Regions from separate parts of the Mesorhizobium sp. LNJC394B00 genome, predicted to be linked through region 1. Evidence: predicted binding sites of a transcription regulator. Region 1 holds the regulator's gene; the other holds the start of a gene.
The links. Region 1 encodes LexA, which represses DNA repair genes until DNA is damaged. Its sites were predicted from a motif close to TGTTCNNNNTGTGTTCNG; they were not measured.

Region 1 (5,071 bases):
GTTTATGTCTGATGGATCACGATGCTGGGTGACGAGCAGACCTCGAAGACGGAAGCGGCCTATCGCCTGCTCAGGCGCGATATTCTTGCGACCCGGCTGGCGCCTGCCGCGCCGTTGAAGCTGAGCACGCTGCGCAACACCTACGGCATCGGCTGGACGCCGTTGCGCGAGGCGCTGTCGCGGCTGGAGGCGGAACGGCTTGTGACCGCCATCAGCAACCGCGGGTTTGCGGTCGCTCCCGTCTCTCGGGCGGAGCTCGAGGATTTGGCGCGTGCGCGGCTGGTGGTCGAACTGCCCCTGCTGGTGGAATCGATCGAGGAGGGCGACCGTGAGTGGGAAGACGCGGTCGTTGCCGCCCACTATCGTCTCTCACGGTGCGGGTCTGTTCTCGACGATCCATCGGATGATGCGGTCGACGCGTGGTACGAAAAACACGATGCCTTCCATGCGGCGCTGCTCAGTGCCGCGACATCCAGCTGGCTGCTGCGCTTCAATGCGACGATTTCCGACCAATTGCATCGCCATCACCGCTTTCTGGGTCTGGCCCCGACGCTGCGCGCCGCCGCCGGCCGCACGGATGGACACCGGAAGGCCGTGGCGGCCCTGCGCGACGCCGTGGCGATCGAACACCATACCGCCCTGATGGAAGCGGCCCTCGATCGCGACGTCGAACGTGCGAAAACTCTGATGACCGCTCACATCGGCTACACGCTGCAGGTCTATGCCCAGAGCGAACCCGGCGCGGATGCTGCGCAGCCCCGTCCGAAAAGGAAGCGGCGGTCGTAGCCGACGCGCAGGGCACTTTGGCTTCGTTTCACCCGTTGCCGGCAAATGGGCGCAGGCGGCGCCCGCAGCGCCGAACGTTACGCTGAACAAAACGTCAACACATTCATTAAACTTTAAAAGGTTGCGGAACACAACTGGAACAGATAGTGTTTGTTCTGGGTTTGTTTTTTCTGATTCTGATTTCAGAACCCTTGGGGGCCGCGATGCTGACGCGCAAACAACATGAGCTTCTGATGTTCATCCATGAACGCCTGAAGGAGAGCGGAATCCCGCCGTCCTTCGACGAGATGAAGGAAGCGCTCGACCTCGCCTCCAAGTCCGGCATCCACCGCCTGATCACGGCGCTTGAGGAGCGCGGTTTCATTCGCCGGCTGCCGAACCGGGCGCGCGCGCTGGAAGTGCTGCGGCTGCCCGACTCGATCGCACCAGGCCTCAATGCGGCGAGGAAGTTTTCGCCGAGCGTGATTCAGGGCAGTCTTGGTCAAACCGGCCAAGGGCAAGGCGGCCAAGGACAAGGCGCGATGGGCCAAGGCGGTCTCGGCCGCCAGATCAAGCCGGGCTCGCCGTCGCGTTCGATGTCGGCCGGCAATGACGATGCCGTTTCCGCGATTTCAATCCCGGTTATGGGACGCATCGCCGCCGGCGTGCCGATCGACGCCATCCAGCATCAGACCCATTCGATCTCGGTGCCGCCCGATATGATCATGGGCGGCGAACACTACGCGCTCGAGGTCAAGGGCGATTCGATGATCGAGGCCGGCATTTTCGATGGCGACACGGTCATCATCCGCAATGCCGACACAGCCAGCCCCGGCGAGATCGTGGTGGCGTTGGTCGACGATGAGGAAGCGACCCTGAAACGCTTCCGCCGCAAGGGCGCCTCGATCGCCCTGGAAGCCGCCAACCCGGCCTACGAGACCCGCATTTTTGGACCGGACAGGGTGAAGGTGCAGGGCAAGCTTGTCGGATTGATCCGGCGCTACTGAGCCGGCTTGGGTTTGTACTTTTCACGCTGGTTGTAAGGCGGCAGGCCGCGCGCTTCGCGGGAGAAGCGGCGTTGCTCGTGCCAGGGGCGATACGGCTTGTCGACGGCGAAGCGGATGGTTGGCGCTGCAGCTGCCGATTGCGGATCGAAGAAGACGGCGGCGCTGCCGTCGCGGGCCAGCTGTTTCTTCGTCACGACCAGCACCAGCGGGTCGCGGCACGGATTGTAGGCGGTGGCGTCATCGATGACGATCAGGCTCGCGAAGGCACAGGCCGGCCGCGCCGTCTTGCGGTCTTTCGCAAGCGCCACAATGGCTCCGGAAGGGTGCCGGGCGATACAGAGATCGCCGGTGCAATAGAAGGGCGAGCCGGGCGGCAGATCGAGCGGATCGAGATCGAACCGCGTATCTGTTGCCTCGAAAATCTCAGGTGGGATAATGGTTTCGGCCCGCAGCGCCCGTTTCCAATTGTCCGTGGTGAATTCGTTGGAGCGTTCGCGGTTGAGGGCGAGTTCGCCGCCACCGATCGGCATGGCCACCAGATGCGCATCCTCGGATATGAGCACGTCGGGCGTAAGCACCTGCGGCTACCGTCAACAGGCCGGCCAGCGCGAAAGGCACGGCCGCCAACCTGAGCCAGGTGGTGGCCATGGTGGCGATGACGAGGGCGACCGCCACCAACAGCACCGAGCGGATGGAGATCAGCCCGACGGCGTCGACCGGCGAGCGCTCGGAAATCCAGGCCGATATAGCGATCATCGCCATCAGACCCTTGCCCATCACATAGAGGAACGGCCCGTCGGCGCCGAACGGCATCGCCAGTGCGCTGAGCACGGCAAAAGGCATGACGATCAACGAAACAATCGGCATCACGGCCAGATTGGCGATCAGGCTGAGCGGCGACACACGCTGAAAATGCCAGATGGCGAACAGCAAGGTTGCACTGCCGGCGATGATCGAGGTCATGGCGAGGCTGCCCATGGCCAGCGCGAATTTTCGCGACAGGAAGCCGACGAAGGAGCGCTTTGCCGGCGGCGTTCTCACCTTGTCGGCGCGGTAATCGGCCCAGCCGGCATAGGCGCCGACAAGGGCGGCGGTGGCAGCAAACGACATCTGGAAGCTGGGACCGACCACCTCGTGCGGCGACACCAGGATGACGGCAATGGCGGAGATCGCCAGATTGCGCATGGTGAGTGCGGCGCGATCAAACAGCACGGCGACAAGCATGACCGCCAGCATGATGAAGCTGCGCTCGGCGGCAACCACGACGCCTGAAATGACGAGATAGGCGGCGATGGAGACGAGTGCTGCCACTGCTGCATATTTCTTGACTGGGCGGCGCGAAGAGAAATCGGGAAACAGCGCAAAGGCGCCACGCAGCAACACCATGATGGTGCCGGCAACCAGCGCCATGTGCAGGCCGGAGATGGAGATGATGTGGTAGATGCCGGTGCGCCGCATCGCTTCGTTGACCTCGTCCGGGATGCCGGCGCGCACCCCGACAATCAACGCCGCGGCAATCTCGCCTTCGGCGCCGCCGATTTTGCCCCTGATATGGTCGGCAATGTTTTCGCGCGCGTTCTCGATTGCCGAGGAGAGCCGCGCGGTCAGCGGCGGCGGTCCCTGCGTAGCAATGGTTTTCGGATTGCCGAGAAAGAAGCCGCTGCCGCCGAAACCGGTGAAATAGCTGTCGAAGGAGAAATCGTAGCTCTCCGGCCGCACCGGACCGGTCGGCGGCAACAGCCTGGCATAGCCGGTGATCAGGGAGCCGGCGGTCATATCGGCGGGAACGGTCCGCGCCGAGAGCCTGACCCGCTCCGGGGCGTAGCGCAGCTCGGGGTAAGCGGTCGAAACCACATCGAGCGTCAGCCTGATGCGGCCGCTTTCCATCTGTTCGAGACTGACGACGCGGCCGGTCAGCCGTGTCTGAATCTCGGAGCCGAGCATCTGCGTTCCGGCGCGCCAAGTCTCGACTTTGGCGGCGACGACGCCGAGCGCGCACAGCATCGCGGCCATGCAGAACAGATGCGTCCTCGGCCGCGATCGCGTGGCGAGGGCGCAACATGTCGCCAGCACCACAATGGCGATTGGCTGCGCAAAGCCGGGCTCGCCGGCCAGCGAGAAATAAATGATGACGCCGGCCGCCAGGAAAACCGGCACCAGCAGGAAGGCGACGCCCCGGTCGAGCTCCGTGTTGGCGGCCACGGCAAGGCTGCGGCGGAGCGCGGGCCATGACGGACGGCGAAGCCGTCTGCGCAGACGGGCGATAGATCCGGGCGCTGTGACTTGCGCCGGCAACGCGTGACCGGGCAGCGCAGGCGCGACGCCGGGATGCGGCTCAGGCAGCGCGAGGGGCAGCGGCTCGGCATAGGGACTATCGGCAAACAGCGAGCGTTCGCTGACGCTTGCCTCGGCGCCTTCGCCTTCCTTCGTGCCCCGGCCACGTCCAGCCATCGGGTCTGCCCCTTGCGCCCCAGACCCCTATGCTACATGAACGCGCAAAGCGCGAAAGTCCGCGTGATCACGTCCACCGCGCCGGAATCGACCATCACCTGGCAAGGACGCTCAATCCTCAATCATATCCTGGCCCTCCGCTCTCACGCGAGCAAGCCCATCGTGCATTGCCTTCAATTGTTCCGGTGTATGACCCTGCCATTCACCGAGTTCACCCTGGATGAGCAACGGATCACGGGAGCGGTAGGATTTCGTCGGATTACCGGGAAATTTTTTGTCGGTCAGGTTAGGGTCATCCATAAAAAACCCCGTCGGCTTTACGATGTAAATCCTTTGACGACCGTCACCCGTTGCAAGCTCTGCTCCCCAGATGGCGGCTTCCAGTGTCTGGGTGAAATAGATCCATGACAGTGGTTTACCTCTGAAATTGGAAGGGTGGCCGACGCTCAGCAGATCCCCGGGTTTCAAATCCGCCCGGGTACCATGGTAGAACGGATCACCCTCCGTATGGTCGGCGTTTTCGGTCATCGGTAGTCCTTCTTTCAATCATGCCTCCTTCGTGGCGAGACCGACCTGCACACAGTTGCGGTGTTCACGATAATGATTGCAGAAAGGTCAATATGCGTGACCAAGCCAACGCTGTCACGGCGGCGTTGTAGTCGGGCAGTGCCGCATCCGTGAAGAAATGTCCGCTCGTCAGAGGGGGCTACCACCGTCGCAGCGATGTTCCAGGCACTGTGACGGACGCTGCAGCCGAATGAAACCCAGACATTGACGCTGCTGCCAAACGAGGTTGCGCGGAGGGCGCGAACAGATTTTGTGCTACAAGGCTCCAGCGCCAGTTGACG
Region 2 (5,071 bases), on a different contig from region 1:
GTCTCCTTGTCGGGTCCCTGCCCGAGCGCCGACGAGGCCGCATCGATCAGATGACGGAACAGGTCGGTCTCGAAGACGCTCTCCACCCCTTGCAGGATGGAGGCCATGCGCTCCAGGCCCATGCCGGTGTCGATCGACGGCCGCGGCAGGTCGATGCGCTCATCCTTGGTGACCTGCTCATATTGCATGAACACCAGGTTCCAGAATTCAAGGAAGCGGTCGCCGTCCTCCTCCGGGCTGCCGGGAGGGCCGCCCCAGATGTGCTCGCCACGGTCGATGAAGATTTCCGAGCACGGCCCGCACGGTCCGGTGTCGCCCATAGCCCAGAAATTGTCGGAGGTCGGGATGCGGATGATGCGGTCATCGGAGAAACCGGCGATCTTCTTCCAGAAGCCGGCCGCCTCGTCATCGGTGTGATAGACGGTGACCAGCAGCTTGTCCTTGTTCAGCCCGAACTCCTTGGTGATCAGGTTCCAGGCCAGTTCGATGGCGCGCTCCTTGAAATAGTCGCCGAAGGAGAAATTGCCGAGCATTTCGAAGAAGGTCAGATGGCGCGCGGTGTAGCCGACATTGTCGAGGTCGTTGTGCTTGCCGCCGGCGCGCACGCTTTTCTGCGCAGTGGTGGCGCGCGAATAGGACCGCTTCTCCAGGCCGGTGAAGACGTTCTTGAACTGCACCATGCCGGCATTGGTGAACATCAGCGTCGGGTCGTTGCGCGGCACCAGCGGGCTCGAGGCCACGACCTCGTGGCCCTCCTTGCGGAAATAGTCGAGGAATGTCGACCGGATCTCGTTCACGCCACTCATGAGTGCTGCCTTTTCGCGAAAACCGCCGGCACGGCCGGCGGACACTGGTCTCTGCTTTTTAGAAATCGACTTGGCCTTTTAGCGGGCACGCCCCACCCTGTCCAGAAACACGGAATTGGGCCAATCCGGCAACTGCCAAGCCGGCTTCACGCTGCCCAAAAACGAAAACCGCCGGCGCGAAGGCCGGCGGTTTGAAACGCAATACTAAAGAACTCGGTCACTTAAGCATCGGATAATAGACTGGATTTATGGCCGAACTCTGGCCGTGCCCTACATGGCGCCGGATTCTTCCTCGAAGCCGTCGTCGCTTTCGCCGCGCTCGGGGCCACCATTTTCAAGAAATTTCTCGGCGATCAGCCCGGCATTCTGCCGCAGCGCAAGTTCGATCTCACGCGCCGTGTCGGGATTGTCGCGCAGGAACAGTTTGGCGTTTTCGCGACCTTGGCCGAGACGCTGCGAATTGTAGGAGAACCAGGCGCCGGACTTCTCGACCACGCCGGCCTTGACGCCGAGGTCGACCAGTTCGCCGGTCTTGGAGACGCCCTCGCCATACATGATGTCGAACTCGACCACCTTGAAGGGCGGCGCCAGCTTGTTCTTGACCACCTTGACCCGGGTCTGGTTGCCGACGACCTCGTCGCGGTCCTTGACCGAGCCGATGCGGCGGATGTCGAGGCGCACCGAAGCGTAGAATTTCAGCGCGTTGCCGCCGGTCGTGGTTTCGGGCGAACCGAACATGACGCCGATCTTCATGCGGATCTGGTTGATGAAGATGACCATGGTGTTGGAGCGCGAGATCGAGGCGGTCAGCTTGCGCAGCGCCTGGCTCATCAGACGCGCCTGGAGACCGGGCAGAGAATCGCCCATCTCGCCTTCGATTTCGGCGCGCGGCGTCAGCGCCGCCACCGAATCGACGACCAGCACGTCGATGGCGCCTGAACGCACCAGCGTGTCGCATATTTCCAGCGCCTGCTCGCCGGTGTCCGGCTGCGAGATCAAGAGGTTTTCCAGATCGACGCCGAGCTTGCGGGCATAGACCGGATCGAGTGCGTGCTCGGCATCGACGAAGGCGCAGATACCGCCTTTCTTCTGGGCTTCGGCAACTGTGTGCAGCGCCAATGTCGTCTTGCCCGAGCTTTCCGGCCCGTAGATCTCGACGATGCGGCCGCGCGGCAGGCCGCCGACGCCAAGCGCGATGTCGAGGCCCAGCGATCCGGTCGGCACGGTTTCGATCTCGACGACCTGCTCGTTGGCGCCAAGCCGCATGATCGAGCCCTTGCCGAAGGCGCGCTCGATTTGCGACAGCGCCGCGTCCAGAGCCTTTGATTTGTCCACCGCTTTGTCCTCTACAAGCCGCAAAGAATTCTGAGCCATGATACATCACCCCTTGGTCGTCAATGAAGGCCGGACAATCCGTAATCCCTGCCCATTTTGTACTACTTTTGTTCTCGTTTGGCAAGAGGGGTCAAATATCTGAAAAGCAATCTTTATCCGGATTTGTTCTTTTTTTGTCTCATGGTTTCGTTTCCGGATGTATCCACCATTGGGCCAGACGCGCCGGCTGTTTCGATCGGCCGAATCGCCGGCTTGCCTGCGAAGCTCCGCCGCACAGCGTAGCGCTTGTGCGGCTCGAATAACAAAGGTCATATCGCCGGCATGGTGAAATCAGCAAAGATACTGGCGGTGGGCGGCGCCCATATCGATCGCCGCGGCCAGGTGTCGGGCACGTACGTGCCCGCGGCGTCCAACCCCGGCACGATGCGCGAGGATGTCGGCGGCGGCGTATTCAACGCGCTGCGCAGCCTGGTGCGGCGCGGCGTCTCGGCCTCGCTTTTGTCGGTGCGCGGCGGCGATGCCTCGGCCGAGACGGTTGCGCGCGCCATCGCCGACTCCGGCATTGCCGACCTGTCGGCGGTTTTCCTCGACCGCACGACGCCGAGCTACACGGCGCTGATCGATCGCGACGGCGAGCTGATCACCGGCTTTGCCGACATGGCGCTCTACGATTTGGCGTTCCCCAAGCAGATCCGCCGCTCCAAGGTGCGCGAGGTGGTCGCCGAGGCCGATGCGGTGCTCTGCGACGCCAATCTGCCATCAACGGCGCTGGAGCGGCTGGTGGGGCTCGCCGCCGGCAAGCCGGTGTTCGCCATTGCCATTTCGCCGGCCAAGGTGGTGCGGATGATACCGGTGCTGAAGGAGCTCGCGCAGGTCTTCATGAACCGGCGCGAGGCCATGGTGCTGGCCGGCGTCGATGCCAATGCCACCGAGCGCGAGACCATCGACGGACTGCGCTGCAGCGGCCTCACCAGTGGCGTGGTGACGGCGGGCGATGGCCCGGTGCTGGGATTCGACGAAGCCGGCGCCTTCTCTATCCTGCCGCCGGCGCCGAGAAAAGTCGCCGACGTCACCGGCGCCGGCGACGCGCTGGCCGGCGCCACCATCGCTGCCCTGCTGCGCGGCCTGCCCCTGCGCCAGGCATTGCGCGAGGGCGTTGCCGCCGCCACGCTGGCCATTGAAAGCGCCGACGCGGTTCCGGCCTTCACGATTGCGACCTTCACTGAGGCACTGGCTCTTGTGCCCGACGCGCAGGAATTGGCATGAGGGCGGCCAATTGCCATTGCCGGAGCGCGACGTCCAAGCGGACGCGCGGATCTCCGGATCGGAGACCATCATGACACCGCAAAGCGCCCGCCCCTTGATCGACATCCACGCGCCCGTGGCTGAGGCGCTCGCCGCTGGCCGCCCGGTCGTGGCGCTGGAGAGCACCATCATCACCCATGGCATGCCTTACCCCGACAATGGCGCCATGGCCGCCAATGTCGAAAAGATCATCCTGGACAATGGCGCGGTGCCGGCGACGATCGCCGTGGTCGCCGGCCGCATCAAGATCGGGCTTTCCGACGGCGAGCGCGAGTCGCTGGCGATGACCGGCGACGCCATGAAGCTGTCGCGCGCCGATCTCGGCTTTGCGGTGGCGCAAGGCCGCACCGGCGGCACCACGGTCGCCGCCACCATGATCGCGGCCGACATGGTCGGGATAAAGGTGTTCGCCACCGGCGGCATTGGCGGCGTCCACAAGGGCGCGGAAAAAAGCTTCGACATCTCGGCCGATCTCGACGAGTTGGCGCGCACCCCGGTCATCGTCGTCTCGGCCGGCGCCAAGGCGATCCTCGACATCGAAAAGACCCTGGAAGTGCTGGAGACGCGCGGCGTGCCGGTGATTGGCCATGGCTGCGAGACGATGCCGGCCTTCTGGTCGCGGCATTCGCCGTTCCGCGCGCCGCTGACCCTGCACAGACCGGAAGAGATCGCGCATTTCTACAAGACCAGGGCGGCACTTGGCCTGGTCGGCGGCACGCTGATCGCCAACCCGGTGCCGCAGGACGATGAAATCCCGGCCGACGAGATGGCCGGCTATATCGAGGCCGCGCAGAAGGCGGCGGAAGTGCAGAATGTGACCGGAAAGGCGGTGACGCCGTTCCTGTTGGGCAAAATCCTCGAACTGACCGGCGGCCGGAGCTTGAAGACCAACATCGCGCTGGTCGAGAACAATGCGCGGCTGGCGGCGAGGATTGCCAAGGCGCTGTAGGATCGCCTACGTCGGCGGGACAGCACCCCCCTCTGGCCTGCCGGCCATCTCCCCCGCAAGGAGGGAGATTAACAGCTTAGCCGCAGGCTCCCATTTTCAACGATGGTGATTGGCGAAGACCAATGTGACAACTGATCTCCCCCCTTGCGGGGGAGATGTCCGGCAGGACAGAGGGGGGTGGGAAGAAACGCGACGGTCCCGGTTCACTTCCCCGCCCGCCGCCCCGCCTCATACGCCCGGCGCGCCCACACCCTCATCTCGTCAGGATCATCAAACGCGTCGTCGGGAATGCTCCAGTACGGCATCGCGACCAGCTTGCCGTGGCGGGTGCCGGTATAGGTCCATTGCTTGCAGCCGGCGGCTTCGAAGTCGGGCGCGCTTTGCTCGTCAGCCTTGAGCAGCAATTCGCCGCGCAGCACGATAGCGACGATGACGCCGTCGAAATAGATACCCTTGCCGCCGAACAGTTTTCGGATACTGACCGGGCCGAGGCCTTCGAACAGCTCTTCGATGCGTTCATTGTCCATGCCGCAATCATGTCACCGGGCTTGCCATGGCTGCAACCAAAAACCATGCTGGCAAGTTGAGAGCCATCCGTCGGAGTTTTGTCATGCCGCTGCTGCTCAAGGGATCCTGCCGCTGCGATGCCGTCCATTTCGAGGTGGAGAGCAACACG

Region 2: recA (recombinase RecA) is a predicted target of LexA. The motif match lies at 2,239-2,256, and genes of this name have one in related genera.

The regions. Positions count from the first base shown of each region.
Region 1 covers NZ_AYWH01000004.1:234,132-239,202, forward strand. Annotated here, with positions in the region: gene X751_RS146975 (GntR family transcriptional regulator) at 22-786, shown strand; gene lexA (transcriptional repressor LexA) at 990-1,772, shown strand; partial or broken gene X751_RS01000000163910 (ComEC/Rec2 family competence protein) at 1,766-4,223, opposite strand; gene arr (NAD(+)--rifampin ADP-ribosyltransferase) at 4,335-4,751, opposite strand.
Region 2 covers NZ_AYWH01000011.1:33,852-38,922, reverse strand. Annotated here, with positions in the region: gene alaS (alanine--tRNA ligase) at 1-806, opposite strand, end outside; gene recA (recombinase RecA) at 1,077-2,180, opposite strand; gene X751_RS138575 (carbohydrate kinase family protein) at 2,463-3,407, shown strand; gene X751_RS138580 (pseudouridine-5'-phosphate glycosidase) at 3,478-4,395, shown strand; gene X751_RS138585 (TfoX/Sxy family protein) at 4,599-4,922, opposite strand; gene X751_RS138590 (GFA family protein) at 5,006-5,071, shown strand, end outside.